3 regions of the Brevibacillus sp. FIR094 genome follow, and region 2 is predicted to be linked to each of the others. Evidence: riboswitches for the same ligand, from Rfam matches in the RefSeq annotation. Region 2 holds a riboswitch; each other region holds the start of a gene.
What was found. Region 2 has a riboswitch for S-adenosylmethionine ahead of metH (methionine synthase). Riboswitches for the same ligand answer to the same signal wherever they lie in the genome.
Positions count from the first base shown of each region.

Region 1: it holds a riboswitch for S-adenosylmethionine, as region 2 does, so the genes downstream of both, mtnK (S-methyl-5-thioribose kinase) here and metH (methionine synthase) in region 2, are expected to answer to the same signal.
Region 3: it holds a riboswitch for S-adenosylmethionine, as region 2 does, so the genes downstream of both, ACQ5DJ_RS04030 (ABC transporter permease) here and metH (methionine synthase) in region 2, are expected to answer to the same signal.

Region 1 is NZ_JBEAES010000004.1:179,067-183,311, reverse strand. Features, by position in the region: gene mtnA (S-methyl-5-thioribose-1-phosphate isomerase) at 1-878, opposite strand, end outside; gene mtnK (S-methyl-5-thioribose kinase) at 875-2,104, opposite strand; SAM riboswitch class I at 2,240-2,385, opposite strand; gene ACQ5DJ_RS04900 (anti-sigma factor) at 2,482-3,672, opposite strand; gene ACQ5DJ_RS04895 (sigma-70 family RNA polymerase sigma factor) at 3,672-4,187, opposite strand.
Region 2 is NZ_JBEAES010000015.1:17,353-21,597, forward strand. Features, by position in the region: gene metH (methionine synthase) at 1-1,645, opposite strand, end outside; SAM riboswitch class I at 1,762-1,863, opposite strand; gene ACQ5DJ_RS15100 (YjcZ family sporulation protein) at 2,077-2,184, shown strand; gene ACQ5DJ_RS15105 (YcdB/YcdC domain-containing protein) at 2,252-4,245, opposite strand, start outside.
Region 3 is NZ_JBEAES010000003.1:264,782-269,026, reverse strand. Features, by position in the region: partial or broken gene ACQ5DJ_RS04040 (ABC transporter ATP-binding protein) at 1-599, opposite strand, end outside; gene ACQ5DJ_RS04035 (ABC transporter permease) at 613-1,560, opposite strand; gene ACQ5DJ_RS04030 (ABC transporter permease) at 1,565-2,497, opposite strand; SAM riboswitch class I at 2,607-2,711, opposite strand; gene ACQ5DJ_RS04025 (sulfite exporter TauE/SafE family protein) at 2,806-3,588, opposite strand; gene ACQ5DJ_RS04020 (MBL fold metallo-hydrolase) at 3,620-4,245, opposite strand, start outside.

The DNA of each region.
Region 1 (4,245 bases), on a different contig from region 2:
CGCTCTTCAATCGGAATATCTGCGCCTGTCAGTGTGTCTAGATCGACCGAGGACAAGGGAGCTGCCACGTAAAAAGGAATGCCGTGAGCTTTTGCCAATACCGCTACCCCATACGTACCGATTTTGTTGGCGACATCGCCATTCGCTGCTACGCGGTCTGTACCCACGATGACAGCCTCTACTTTCCCTTGGGACATAACCATCGCCGCCATGTTGTCACAGATCAGCGTCACATCAATCCCTGCTTGCTGCAATTCGAATGCAGTAAGACGAGCGCCTTGCAGGACAGGACGAGTTTCGTCCGCGTACACCTTCAGGTTCCAGCCGCGTTCCTTTGCCAAATAAAATGGAGCGGTAGCCGTACCGTACGCTGCTGTAGCCAATGCTCCTGGATTACAGTGCGTGAGAATTCCCATACCGTCATGCAACAGAGTGAGCAAATGCTCTCCGATGGTCCGGCATACTTCAGCGTCTTCCTTTTGAATCACCAATGCTTCATCGAGCACTGCCGCCTTCAACTCGGCAATCGACGCTCCGCTTTCTTTTTCAACACGAGCTTTGATGCGATCCAACGCCCAGAACAGATTCACGGCTGTCGGACGGGAAGAGCCCAGGTAGTCTGCCTGCTGGTTCAGTTCCTGCCAAAACTCGTCGTAGTTACTCGCTTCACTGCCACGAATCCCAAGGTAGAGCCCGTAAGCCGCCGCCATGCCAATCGCTGGTGCACCACGCACTTCCAAGCGGCGAATGGAACCCCATACTTGCTCGGAGGTAGTCAAATTCAAATAGATCGTTTCTACTGGCAAACGCGTCTGGTCAAGCAAGACCAATGCGTCATTCTCCCACTTAACAGGTGCCAATTGGGTGCTGGTTGTCATACTGTCGTTGCCTCCTGATAGTAACGTTCGGTCACAGTGCGTACGATGTCCGTGATATCTGTCGATTCGTCTATGTCGCCGCGACCGAGAATCAGCGCTTCTCCAATCGAGAGAGCCAGACGCTCTGCTTCTGCGCGAGTCTGGTCGTCTTCAATGGCATTCAGGTCCGCTACTCCTGCCAAGCCGATGACACGGCGCAAAATTTTGCATCCGGCATAGCCTGCTGTATCCTGAATCAAACGCTTCACGTAGCTTTGCCACAGTCCTTCGACATGTGCGCTGCGCTCTTTGGCGTGCTTGTGCCAGAGCTGAACGAATTGCGAAACGAATTCATTCCAGACATCCTCGACCGTTTCCAGTAAGTATTCGCGGTACGCTTCCCGTTCTCCTTGATCTTTTTGCAAACCGTGCTGTCCTGCGTAGTTGAGCAGCAGGTTGGCAATGACCGCCCCGATGTCAAAACCGATTGGGCCGTAGTAAGCGAACTCTGGATCGATTGCTTTCAAGCTGTTTTCCGTGATGAAAATACTTCCGGTATGCAAGTCACCATGCAGCAGCGCTTCCGAGCGCGTAAGGAAATCGTATTTCAGCTTGGCGATTTCCAGCTTCAGCGGCCTGTTGTTCCAGATCGCCTCGACTTCCCGGCGAATCAACGGGTTGAAGTCGTTGGTAGGTGCATTTTCATACGGATCGGTAAACACGAGATCCTCTGTGATTTTGCATAATTCTGGATTTATGAATGTTCCGACTAGCGATTTTTTATCGTACGGATGTGCGCCCAGATCGGATGTGAAGAACAAGGTTTGCGCAAGAAAACGACCAATTTGCCTCGCGAATAGCGGGTACCGCTTTCCTTCGATCAGACCTTTGCGCATGATGATGTGGTCCCCGATGTTTTCCATGACGGTCAGCGCAAGCTCCGCGTCGAAATGATACACCTGCGGCACTAGGTCTGGAACGTATTTGTGTTGAATGCGGAGTGCCTCGCTCTCGATACGAGCCCGATCAATCGTAAGCGGCCAAGATTCTCCCACGACGCGGGCAAAAGGCAGTGCTTGCTTGACAATGACGCTCTTACCAGTTGCTGGCTCCTGAATGTCAAAAACGAGATTGAGGTTGCCATCCCCGATTTCGCGGCTGGTCAGCTCTGCTCCATCGCTAAAAAGACCCGGTATTCCTTTTACGTACTCTACTGCTTCCTGTTCAGTCAATGCGCGATATGCCATGATTCCAAAACTCCCCTCTACGTATTTTTCCTCTATCTCTACTTGTTTTGTTTGAGTACCTGGAGCAATAAAAAGACCTCTTTTCCCGAAGAAAAGAGGTCGCTGTCGTCACGTGTAAGAACCGTGTTGATGTCCCCCTTATCTTCCAGACTACTTTTGTTTCTGCAGGAATTAGCACCGTGCATGTCGCCTGTCAATCAGTCGCTTCCTCGCGTCTGAATGGCGTCATGTCGGTTGCCGGGTATCATCGGGCCAGTCCCTCCACCTTCTCTGGATAAGGTATCCAAAACGTATTCGGTTTTTGATTTAGTTTGAATCATACAACCAACGCTTCCACGATGTCAACACCCTTTTGTGCAAAAATTCGCACCGTGCTACTAGTAGGTATAATGTGTTCCCGATGCCGCAGGGCGATCCCAATTCCACCAGTCTACCTTGCCTAAAAGCGCGGCCGTTATTGACTTTTCGGCCTTGAGCTTCAGCAGTTCTTTCGTAGGTCCGGTGAGGACGGCGCCGTAGATTCGCACTCCGTTTTGCTGCATGTAGTTGTATCGTTCGGTTATCTGAGGGTCGCTACGAGATAGCAAAGATCTGCCGATATCGCGAGCCATATCTTCTTGCTCAGATAAGTACTTCATCTCTTCCAAGTAGGCGGCCATTCTTCTGTCCCCTTCCCCGTTTACCCGAATGGACGCACTTCCGTAGTCCAGTTCATGCTGAGCAAACCCCCACACGTACCCGGGACCGAGAAACCGATTGCCCCCATCGTCTTCTGCTTGCTTGCGCTCCACCCCTGTGTCTACCGCAAACCAAACCGTATCTTGTCCCGAAGAGGTAACATAGCGGGAAACCAGTTCATAGTACTCCTCATACGTCAGGAAGTGATCGAAGGAAATTGCGAGCTGAGAAACGGTTCCCTCCGGCAGCTTCTCCATCGTTGCCCAGGCAGGTGAAGTGAGAGACGTCGTATCCTCCTTTTTCCCCTCTGTCGGATAACGGAAATACAGCTTTTGCTCCCTGACTCCATTCGTCCATTGCGGCCCGGCATTTACGTTCCACAGCACGTTTGTACTTTCAAATCGCCCTGCGTTCTTATCTTCCAACCCGACTCTCTCGCGAAGCTCCATGCTGATATTGCCGTATAGCAATCCCACCTGCGAGCCACTCCCGCCCACACTAACACCGGGTTGAGTAAAATTGACCATCGACTTCGCAACGCGGAACAGATCTTCATGCATCAATGACCCAACCCAGCCATTCAGAATCAGCAACACAACTCCAGCCAAAAAGGGAAGCACTATGCTGAATCCAGCGTTGCTCAACCGATTTTTCCATTTCCCCCGGCGAACAATGGCGCGCTGTTTTTCAGCCGACAGCGTTTCAGGCTGTTTTATCTTCGCGTTGTCCTCTCCCGTTTCTTCCCCCAGCAAAAGCCTCTCCAACCGCTGTGCGTATTCCTCGTCAGCGGCTATTTCCTCCTCGAATTGTTTCGAATCTTCTTCCGCCATTTCCCCACGCAAATAAGCAAGCAGCCTTTGCTCGCGATTATTCTCATCCTTGTTCATCATCAGCTTTCCTCCCTCCACAACTGCCGCATCTTTTGTCTCCCCCGAAACAAGGAACGCTTGACGTCTGCCAACTCAATCCCGAGTACCTCTGCCATTTCCGCGTAGGAAAACTGCATGGCAGACAACAAAATGACCTGTCTCTGCTTTTCTGGAAGTCTCTCCAAATAGTCATGGGCCACTTCCCACAGCTCCTTGTTCACGACATGCTCTGCCGGATCAACCGCCGCATGATCACGTCGCTCTGGCAGGGCTTCCACAAACGCAAACCGTTGTTTCGTCTTCCTGCGATAACCGTCTACGAAAGCGTGATAGGCCACCTTGAACAGCCAAGGTCGTACTTTTCCCCCACGGTAGTCATCCAAGGAAGAGTAGGCGCGACAAAAGGTTTCCTGTGTCAGATCCTCTGCCAGCCTCTCATCTCGTGTCAGCCGGAAAAGATAGCGGTAAATATCGTTTACATGCAGCTGGTACACATCCTCCAGACCTACTTTCCCAAGCCGTTCACACCCCTTCATCCCTTACCACGCAGGAAGTGTAAAAAAGTTTCACCTTCGTCTCATTTTTCTGATTAAC
Region 2 (4,245 bases):
GACCAGCAGGAGGTAAGCCGAAGGAAACGTTACTGACACCCAGGATCGTCTTGCAAGCAGGCATTGCTTGTTTGATCAAACGAATTCCTTCTACGGTTTCCTTTGCAGAGCCGATGTATTGTTCATCCCCTGTCCCTACTGGAAAGACGAGTGGATCGAAAATAATATCCTGTGGCTTTATGCCATACTGGTTGACAAGAATGTCGTACGAGCGTTGCGCGACCTCCAGCTTCTTTTCGCGAGTGATAGCCATACCCGCTTCCTCAATCGTTCCAACGACAATGGAGGCACCGAACTTGTGAATAAGTGGAACCACTTCCTCAAATCGCTCCAAGCCGTCTTCCAAGTTAATCGAGTTGAGAATGGCCTTCCCTTGCGAATAGCGAAGTCCCAGCTCCATGACCTTGGCATCTGTCGAGTCGATCATGAGGGGCGCTTTTACTTTTTTCACGATAAACTGTAGGAATTTTTCCATATCTTCGTATTCATCACGGTCGGGGTCAGCCAAGCATATATCGATGACATGTGCGCCTCGCTTCACTTGTGCTCGGGCAATATCAGATGCTTCTTCATAGTGACCAGCTGCAATCATTTCACGGAATTTTTTAGAACCGATAACATTGGTCCTCTCCCCTACTAGCAGGGGGCGATTGTCATCTTCGACGTAAACGACCTCGATCCCGGAGACTGCGCTCAGCGGTTCTACAGCTGCACTGCGCGGTTTGCAGTTTTTCAATGCTTCTGCCATTGCGTGAATATGGTCAGGCGTTGTTCCGCAGCAACCGCCAGCGACGTTTATCCAGCCTTGTTCAGCGAACGCCAGCATTTTCGAGGCAAGTCCCTGTGGCGTTTCATGGTAATGGCCGTTCTCGTCTGGCAAGCCTGCGTTCGGATAACAGCTAACCGCACATTGGGCAATTCCTGACAGTGTCCGCAGATGATCACGCATGAACTCTGGTCCTGTCGCACAGTTCAGACCAATGGAGACTGGCTGTATATGCTCCAAGGAGATGTAAAACGCCTCGATGTTTTGGCCCGCCAGCGTTGTGCCCATCGGCTCGATCGTACCTGACAGCATCACCGGGAGCTCCTGTCCAAGCTCTTCAAAAGCTTTGCGAATCCCGATTCCGCCAGCCTTGACGTTTAACGTGTCTTGCGAGGTTTCCAAAAGAAGAACATCGGAGCCACCAAGAATCAGACCTTTTGCCTGACGATAATACGCCTCGACCAGTTCCTCGAACGTGACACCGCCTGTCAACGAAAGGGTTTTGGTCGTAGGTCCCATTGCACCTGCTACAAAACGCGGCCACTCCGCTGTAGAATAGGCATCCACCGCTTCTCTGGCCAAGCGGGCTGCCGCTATATTAATCTCAAGGTCTTTCTCTGGCACATCGTACTCAGCCAAAACGATGGAAGCAGCACCAAACGTATTTGTCTCAACGATGTCTGCGCCCGCCTCTAAATATTTCTCGTGAATGGAACGGATCACATCTGGTCTGGTCAAGTTCAGGAGTTCATTACAGCCATCATAGGCTTCACCGCCGAAATCATCAGCAGTCAGGTTTGCCTGTTGAAGCATGGTGCCCATTGCACCGTCCAGAATCAGAATTTTCCGGGAAAGTTGTTCGCGAAAAGTTGGTTTCATTGACGTGCCCCTTTTCTACCTTGCATCGGCTTATTCTCCGTAATTGGGTAAATAAAAAAATCCTCTTCTTTGAAAGAAGAGGATTTGTCAGCAGATACGAAAACGCCTGAGACATCCTCTTATCTTTCAAAGCACGTAGCTTTGCTGGAATTGGCACCGGATTTTTACCGGTTGCCGAGGCTTCATCAGGCCAGTCCCTCTGCCTCTCTGGATAAGAGTCGTACACTTGTCATTTAGTTGTTTTGCGAAATGTCTTGAATGTTTGCAAGTATCTTAACACCCCCTTTGTCTTCCCGTCAATTGTGAATTGTCTATTTTTTACTGAGCCTCTCCTCTTACGCGCCCATTTTTGCCTAAGCTGGGCATCCGCCCAGTCCAATAACGGCATTCGTGTATAGACTGGAGTATAACGGAAAGGAGGGGAAACAAAGATGAGTACATCATTCTGCGGAAACGGATTCTTCGGTGACTGCTTCGCAATCGTGCTCGTGCTGTTTATCCTGTTGGTAATTATTGGGTGCTCGTGTGACGACTGTTAGATAAGCGCTTAAAAAAGGCTATCCCAAAAGCCATCAGGAATGGCTGCGGGATAGCCTTTTTTTCGTTTTAGTCGACGATGATCTTGCCTGTTACTGCATCGATGGTAACCGTTTTATTTGCCAACTCTTCGTTGCTCCATGGCACATACGCCAGTTTTGGTTGGCGTAATGTCTTCCTATCTACATCTTTCATCAAGTAGACCAACTTCAAAGGCATGACGCGTAAAAATTCTTGGACTGCCTTGTCTTTGGAGACGATATTGTCAGATACGGGCAGTTCAACCAAATCGTGCGTCTCACGGAAGTTATGAAACTTCGTCACTTTGCCCGTGGACGGGTCAATCGTCACTGAATAAGCCGCATCCGGATTATCATCGTCCAGGACAGGAATCCCGTCTTTGCTCATAAAATATCGGAATTCCCATTCGCCGGATGACACCGGATTGGCTCCACCTGGCTGTATGACTTGCGCCAATTGTACTTCTGTTACGCCGGGATCGACGTATTTATGCAGGAAGGCGAGTGCAGCCTCTTCCGCCTGTTTACGATTAACTGTCACTGCCGTATTAGAACGCGGTGTTCCCAGCCCGACGACACTGCCTGTTTCTCCAATGACTTCTACGCCGATATACTTGTCATTTTTATCATTCCAGACATATTCCTTGCGGCCATTGCGATCAATCTTATTCTCTCCGTAGGTCGAGTCATCTACCTGTATGCCAAATTCGGCTTGCAACAGTGCTTTTGCCTCCTCCTTGCTGCGAACCTTGACGTATTCCTTCGGGGATTGAAACGCATGTGCTTCCTTCGTATCCAACTGATCGAATGCAAGGCCGTTATCTCCAGTTCCATAGGCAATCTTGCCGCTTGTCGCGTCAATGTGCCACTCCATGCCATCCTCTCGTCCCTTTTGCATGAACGAAACCCCTGGCGTGTACTCCAGGACAGGCCTGCCTTTTTCTACTCTTTCATCTGATCTGGCATCAAGATTCTGCACGTATCGAAGCTTCATATGCTCACTCAGCTCTTGGATGGCGACCTCTTCAGAAACCGCGGTAGACACATCTGGGTACTGCGAAGGGTCGAATGTCTCAGGCTCCTTCCTGAAAAAGCGAAGGAGACCAGATTCATCTGTTGTCATGTGTATCTCATCCGATAGCACTGGCAGTCCGTTATGATAACGCTGGTACACACCTGGCTTGCTCTCATCCTCTAAACGATAGTTCTCGCTATCAGCCCCAAGCAGATTGTTCAGGAACTGTCGCTCTTGCTCCACAGCTTTTGCTCCTTTTGCTTGCTTCCAGCTCGACTCATCCTTTTTATCCTTCTCCTCGATTGAATAGGATTCCAAGGCTTGGCCATTGCCGACGATACGAAGGGAAGCCTGATGCCCCTCCTTATTCACGTTTCCGACCGCTAATGACATGCCATCGCGGTTCTTCTCTTTATCAAAAAGAAGAAGCGACGGATTCAAATCGGGCATGGCAGCTGTCAGCTTGGTGAAAAAAGCTTGTTCGCTCTTGTTCAATCGCCCGAAAAACGAGACTTGCTCTTTCGAATTGATTCGTACAGATAGGATGTCGTACGGAACGGGCTTGCCATTTTCCATTCGTTGATAGCTCACGCTCAGCCAGATGCTTTCTTCCCAAAACTCATTCAAATAGGTATCAGTACCTAGATACTGATAGGACTTGCTCTCTTCCCCCAAGAAACTTTGGAGAAATGCGTTCGCTACACTCTCGGCAGTTTTGGCTGATGGCATTTTTACGGACGTCTCGTCCCAATTCTCTGGGTAAGGATCTGGCCTTTCTCCATTGATTATAAAGCTCTCAATTTGTCCAGTCTGGATATCATAAGCGACACTGGCACGTGCATTGTTACCTTCCAGTAAGGTTATGTCACTGATCCCATGGCTCGTGCTATCCACTCTTATTGTTGTCTTGCTTATGGCTGTGATCGCCTTTTTCAAAGGTAAAATAGCCTCTTCCGGCGACACCTTTACGCTGTTCTGCTTAGCCTCTGTATTTTTTTTATCGGTTGCAGTCGTTGAGACCGCACTCG
Region 3 (4,245 bases), on a different contig from region 2:
TCTTTCATCAGACGAAGAATCTGTGCCTGAATGGTCACGTCGAGCGCCGTCGTCGGTTCGTCGGCGATAACCAACTGGGGTTGGCAGGCAAGTGCCATCGCGATTCCTACACGCTGCCGCATTCCTCCGCTTAGCTCGTGCGGATACTGCTCAAATCGCCTCGCCGCTTCTGGAATGCCTACCCTCACAAGCAGTTTCAGCGTCTCTTCCTTTGCTTCTGTCTTCGTCTGCTTTCGATGTTTGATCAGCCCTTCCGCAATCTGCTGGCCGATTTTCATCGTGGGGTTCAGCGAGGACATCGGGTCCTGGAAGATCATACCGATCTGCGAGCCGCGAACTTGCTGCCATTCCAGCTTCGTCAGCCCAGTCAGTTCACGCCCGTGAAACCGAATGCTGCCGCCTTTTACCTGACCGGATCGCGGAGGAATCATCCCCATCAATGCCCGGGCGGTCACACTTTTTCCGCAGCCGCTTTCCCCGACAATGGCCAACGTCTCACCCTCCTTTACAGAAAAGGAAACCCCTCTTACTGCCTGCACGTCTCCACCGTACGTACAAAAGGAGACACGCAACTGATCGACTTCCAACAATGGTTTCACGATGTACTCCTCCTCATTTCCTGATCCGCGGGTCCAGTGCGTCCTGCAATCCATCCCCGAGCGCGTTACACGCGAACATGGTAAGGGAAATCATGAATCCGGGAAAAAACAGTCGCCACCACTGTCCGCTCAGCATAACGGCCAGCGCGTCGTTGGCCATGGTTCCCCAGCTGGCGGTTGGTGCCTGCACTCCCAGCCCAAGAAAGCTAAGAAACGATTCGGCGAAAATCGCGTGCGGTATCGTAAAGGTCAGGTTGACGATGATGACGCCGATCGTATTCGGCAGCAGATGCTTAATGATGATTTTGACGTGAGAGGTACCCAACTTTTCTGCAGCCAGCACAAACTCCTGACGCTTGATCTGCATGATTTGTCCTCTGACCAAACGAGCCATGCCGACCCATCCGGTTAGTGATAGGGCAATAATGATTGTTGCGAGTCCAGGCTCCAGAACCACCATCAGCAGGATTACCACCAGGAGATACGGAATGCTGTACAGAATTTCAGCTAATCGCATCAGGATGTTATCCACACGGTCGCCCAACTTGTTCCTTCCTGCCATGTAACCGGATATCCCGCCGATGCATACACCGATCACCAGGTCGATGGCAGCTGCCGCCACACCAATAAACAAAGAGATTTGACCACCTACCCAGGTACGTGCCCACATGTCCCGCCCCAAGTCATCCGTTCCAAACCAGTGCTCACCCGACAGTGGCAGATTTCCCTTTGTCAATGACTGTTCATGCGGGCTGTGGGGAACGATCATCGGCCCGATGATCGAGAGGGTCACCACTGCCATGAGCAGGAAGAACCCGAGCATTGCCAGCTTGTTGCGGAATACTCGCTGCAATACCTCCTGCCAATACCCAAGACTGGGACGTTCCCGAATTTCCTCGGATAGCCGGGTTCGGTCGACTGGTCGAAACAGCGAATCCAGTTGTGTTGCCTGATTGGCCATAATGCTACTTCCCTCCACTCGTCAATCTGATGCGCGGGTCAATCACCCGATACAGCAGGTCGATGAGGTACAAAGTAAAAATGAGCACAAAGCTATAAAACACTGTCGTTCCCAAAATTACGGGGTAATCGCGGTTAAAAATGCTTTCCACGAAGTATTTGCCGAGCCCGGGAATAGCGAAAATCTTTTCCACCACAAAGGTTCCTGTCATCAGGTTGGCAAATAGCGGACCGATAAAAGTAAGAACCGGCAATATGGCATTCCGTATCCCGTGTCTAACGACAATGGACAAGGTGCCAAGCCCTTTCGCCTCCGCCGTGCTTATGTATTCCTGTTGCCAAACCTCAAGCATGCTGGCTCGTACGAAGCGAGCGATAATGGCGAGCGGACCGATAGCGAGCGCAAGCGTTGGAAGAATCGAGTGTTCCCAGCTCCCCCACGCAGCAACGGGAAGCAGCTCCCATTTGACCGCCAAGTACTTGATCAACAGTGGCGCCAGAATAAAACTGGGGACGGAGATCCCAATGATGGCTGCAAACATAGACAAGAAATCCAGCGTTCGATTGTGATAGAGTGCCGCTACGATTCCCAGTGTGATTCCACCTGCCAGCGCGACAATAAACGACTGGAGTCCCAGAACGGCCGATGCGGGAAATCCCTCTGCAATCAGCGTGTTCACATCCCTCGTCTTCGACTGGATAGAAGGCCCCAAATCAAATTGCAGCAATCCTTTCAGATAGAGCAGGTACTGTATCGTGATTGGCTGATCTAGGTTGTACTCCGCCCGCATGTTCTTTACCACTTCTTCTGGAAGCATTTTGGCATCAGACGCAAACGGGTCACCCGGAATCAGGTGCATGGTCACAAACGTTACCGTGACAATCATCCACAGTGTCAAGATCATGAGAAAGCCACGCTTGACCGCATAATAAAGCACATTGTTTCCTCCTTCATATAATAACGAGTAAAAAGATGTGAATACTATGAATTTAAAATATAGAAAACCCCTCTCCGAAAAGAAGAGGGGCGATTAGTCGGTTCCCACCTTCTTATCTCGCAGAATAACTCCGCAGGAATTAGCACCGTAAGGTCAATCAGACCAAGGTTGCCGGGTTTCATCGGGCCAGTCCCTCCACCACTCTCGATAAGAACGTTCTATGAAATTTAATTACATCGTAAAATTCATTTTTATCTTATCATTTTACTCGGATATGTCAATCCTGTTCAATGACATTTGATTTTTCTTTATAATATCAGGATGTCAGCCCAAATCTTAATCGTGGTGGCTAGGATCAACAAGGCAAGAATGGTTTGGAGAATCCGGGTGCCCAAGCGTTTGCTGACCTTCGTACCGAGCGGCGCTGCCATGATGCTGGCGATGACCATAATCACAGACGGCCATAGCAATATGTCCCCTGCCATCCATTTCCCTACCGTCGAACCGATGGAAGAAAGAAAAGTGATAGCAAGAGATGTAGCAATCGTAACTCTTGTCGGAATCTTGAGGATGATCAACATGATGGGAACCAAAATAAAAGCGCCAGCTGCCCCGACAATTCCGGATGCACCCCCAACAATCAAAGCGGATAATACCGCTGTTGGTTTATGAAAGATAACCTCGGTCTGTTCACGTTCGTCCATCCGCTTTTTTGGCAGGAACATCAAGATTACAGCAATCGTGGCCAGAATGGCGTAAACGAAATTGATGGCATCTGCCGAAAGATATTTTCCTCCATATCCTCCAAGCAAGCTCCCGACAATAATGGCACTCCCCATGTACACAACGAGCTGGTAATGAATGAGCTTATCTTTGCGCAGACTCCAAACAGCAGCTAGGGTGGCAAAAAATACTTGGACTGCACTTATTCCGGATACTTCGTGAGCTGTGTAAGCAACCAATCCAAGGGCGGGCGGAATGTACAGAAGCATCGGATACTTGATGATGGAGCCCCCGATTCCGACGAGACCAGAGATAAACGATCCCGCGAAACCGATAACAAAAAGTGTGATCACAAGGTCGATAGTCATAGGCTCACCCTTTGCAACATCTCGCTTCGTTTTATTCCTGCTCTACAACTGTTAAGCCGTCTATTTGCCAATTCAAGATTCCGCCACTCAAATTCATGACATCCTTGAAGCCATTTGCTTTAAGAATGCTTGCACCAATAGCAGATCGGGCACCGGAACGGCACTGTACGAGAAGCGGCTTATCGTGAGGAATCTCTTCCAGCCGCATGGCGAGCGTACCGAGCATGATGTGCTGGGCATCCGGAATATGTCCTTCCTTCCACTCAGCCAGATTGCGTACATCTACTACGTGAACCTCTCGCTTTTCCACCCGTTCTGCAATCTCCAACGGTGTTACCTCTTCGATTGTCTCGAGCGAAGACGCTTTACTTTCCATTAGCGTGTCGCAGTCGAGAAAACCTGTGACATGATCAATCCCTACGGAATGCAAGGCTTGCAAAATCTCGTCCAGCTCATCTGGGGTGGCCAGGATATGAACCGGGCGATCGTAATCAACGATCCAGCCCGCCCAGTTGGCGAATGACTTGTTAAAAGGAATGTGAAGTGTTCCCGCTAGATGCCCCTTCGCAAATTTCTGAAAAGGACGCGTGTCGACAATCTGTCCGTTTTCAAGCGATTCTTTTACCTGTTCAAGCGAGTTGAACTCTTGAACAACAG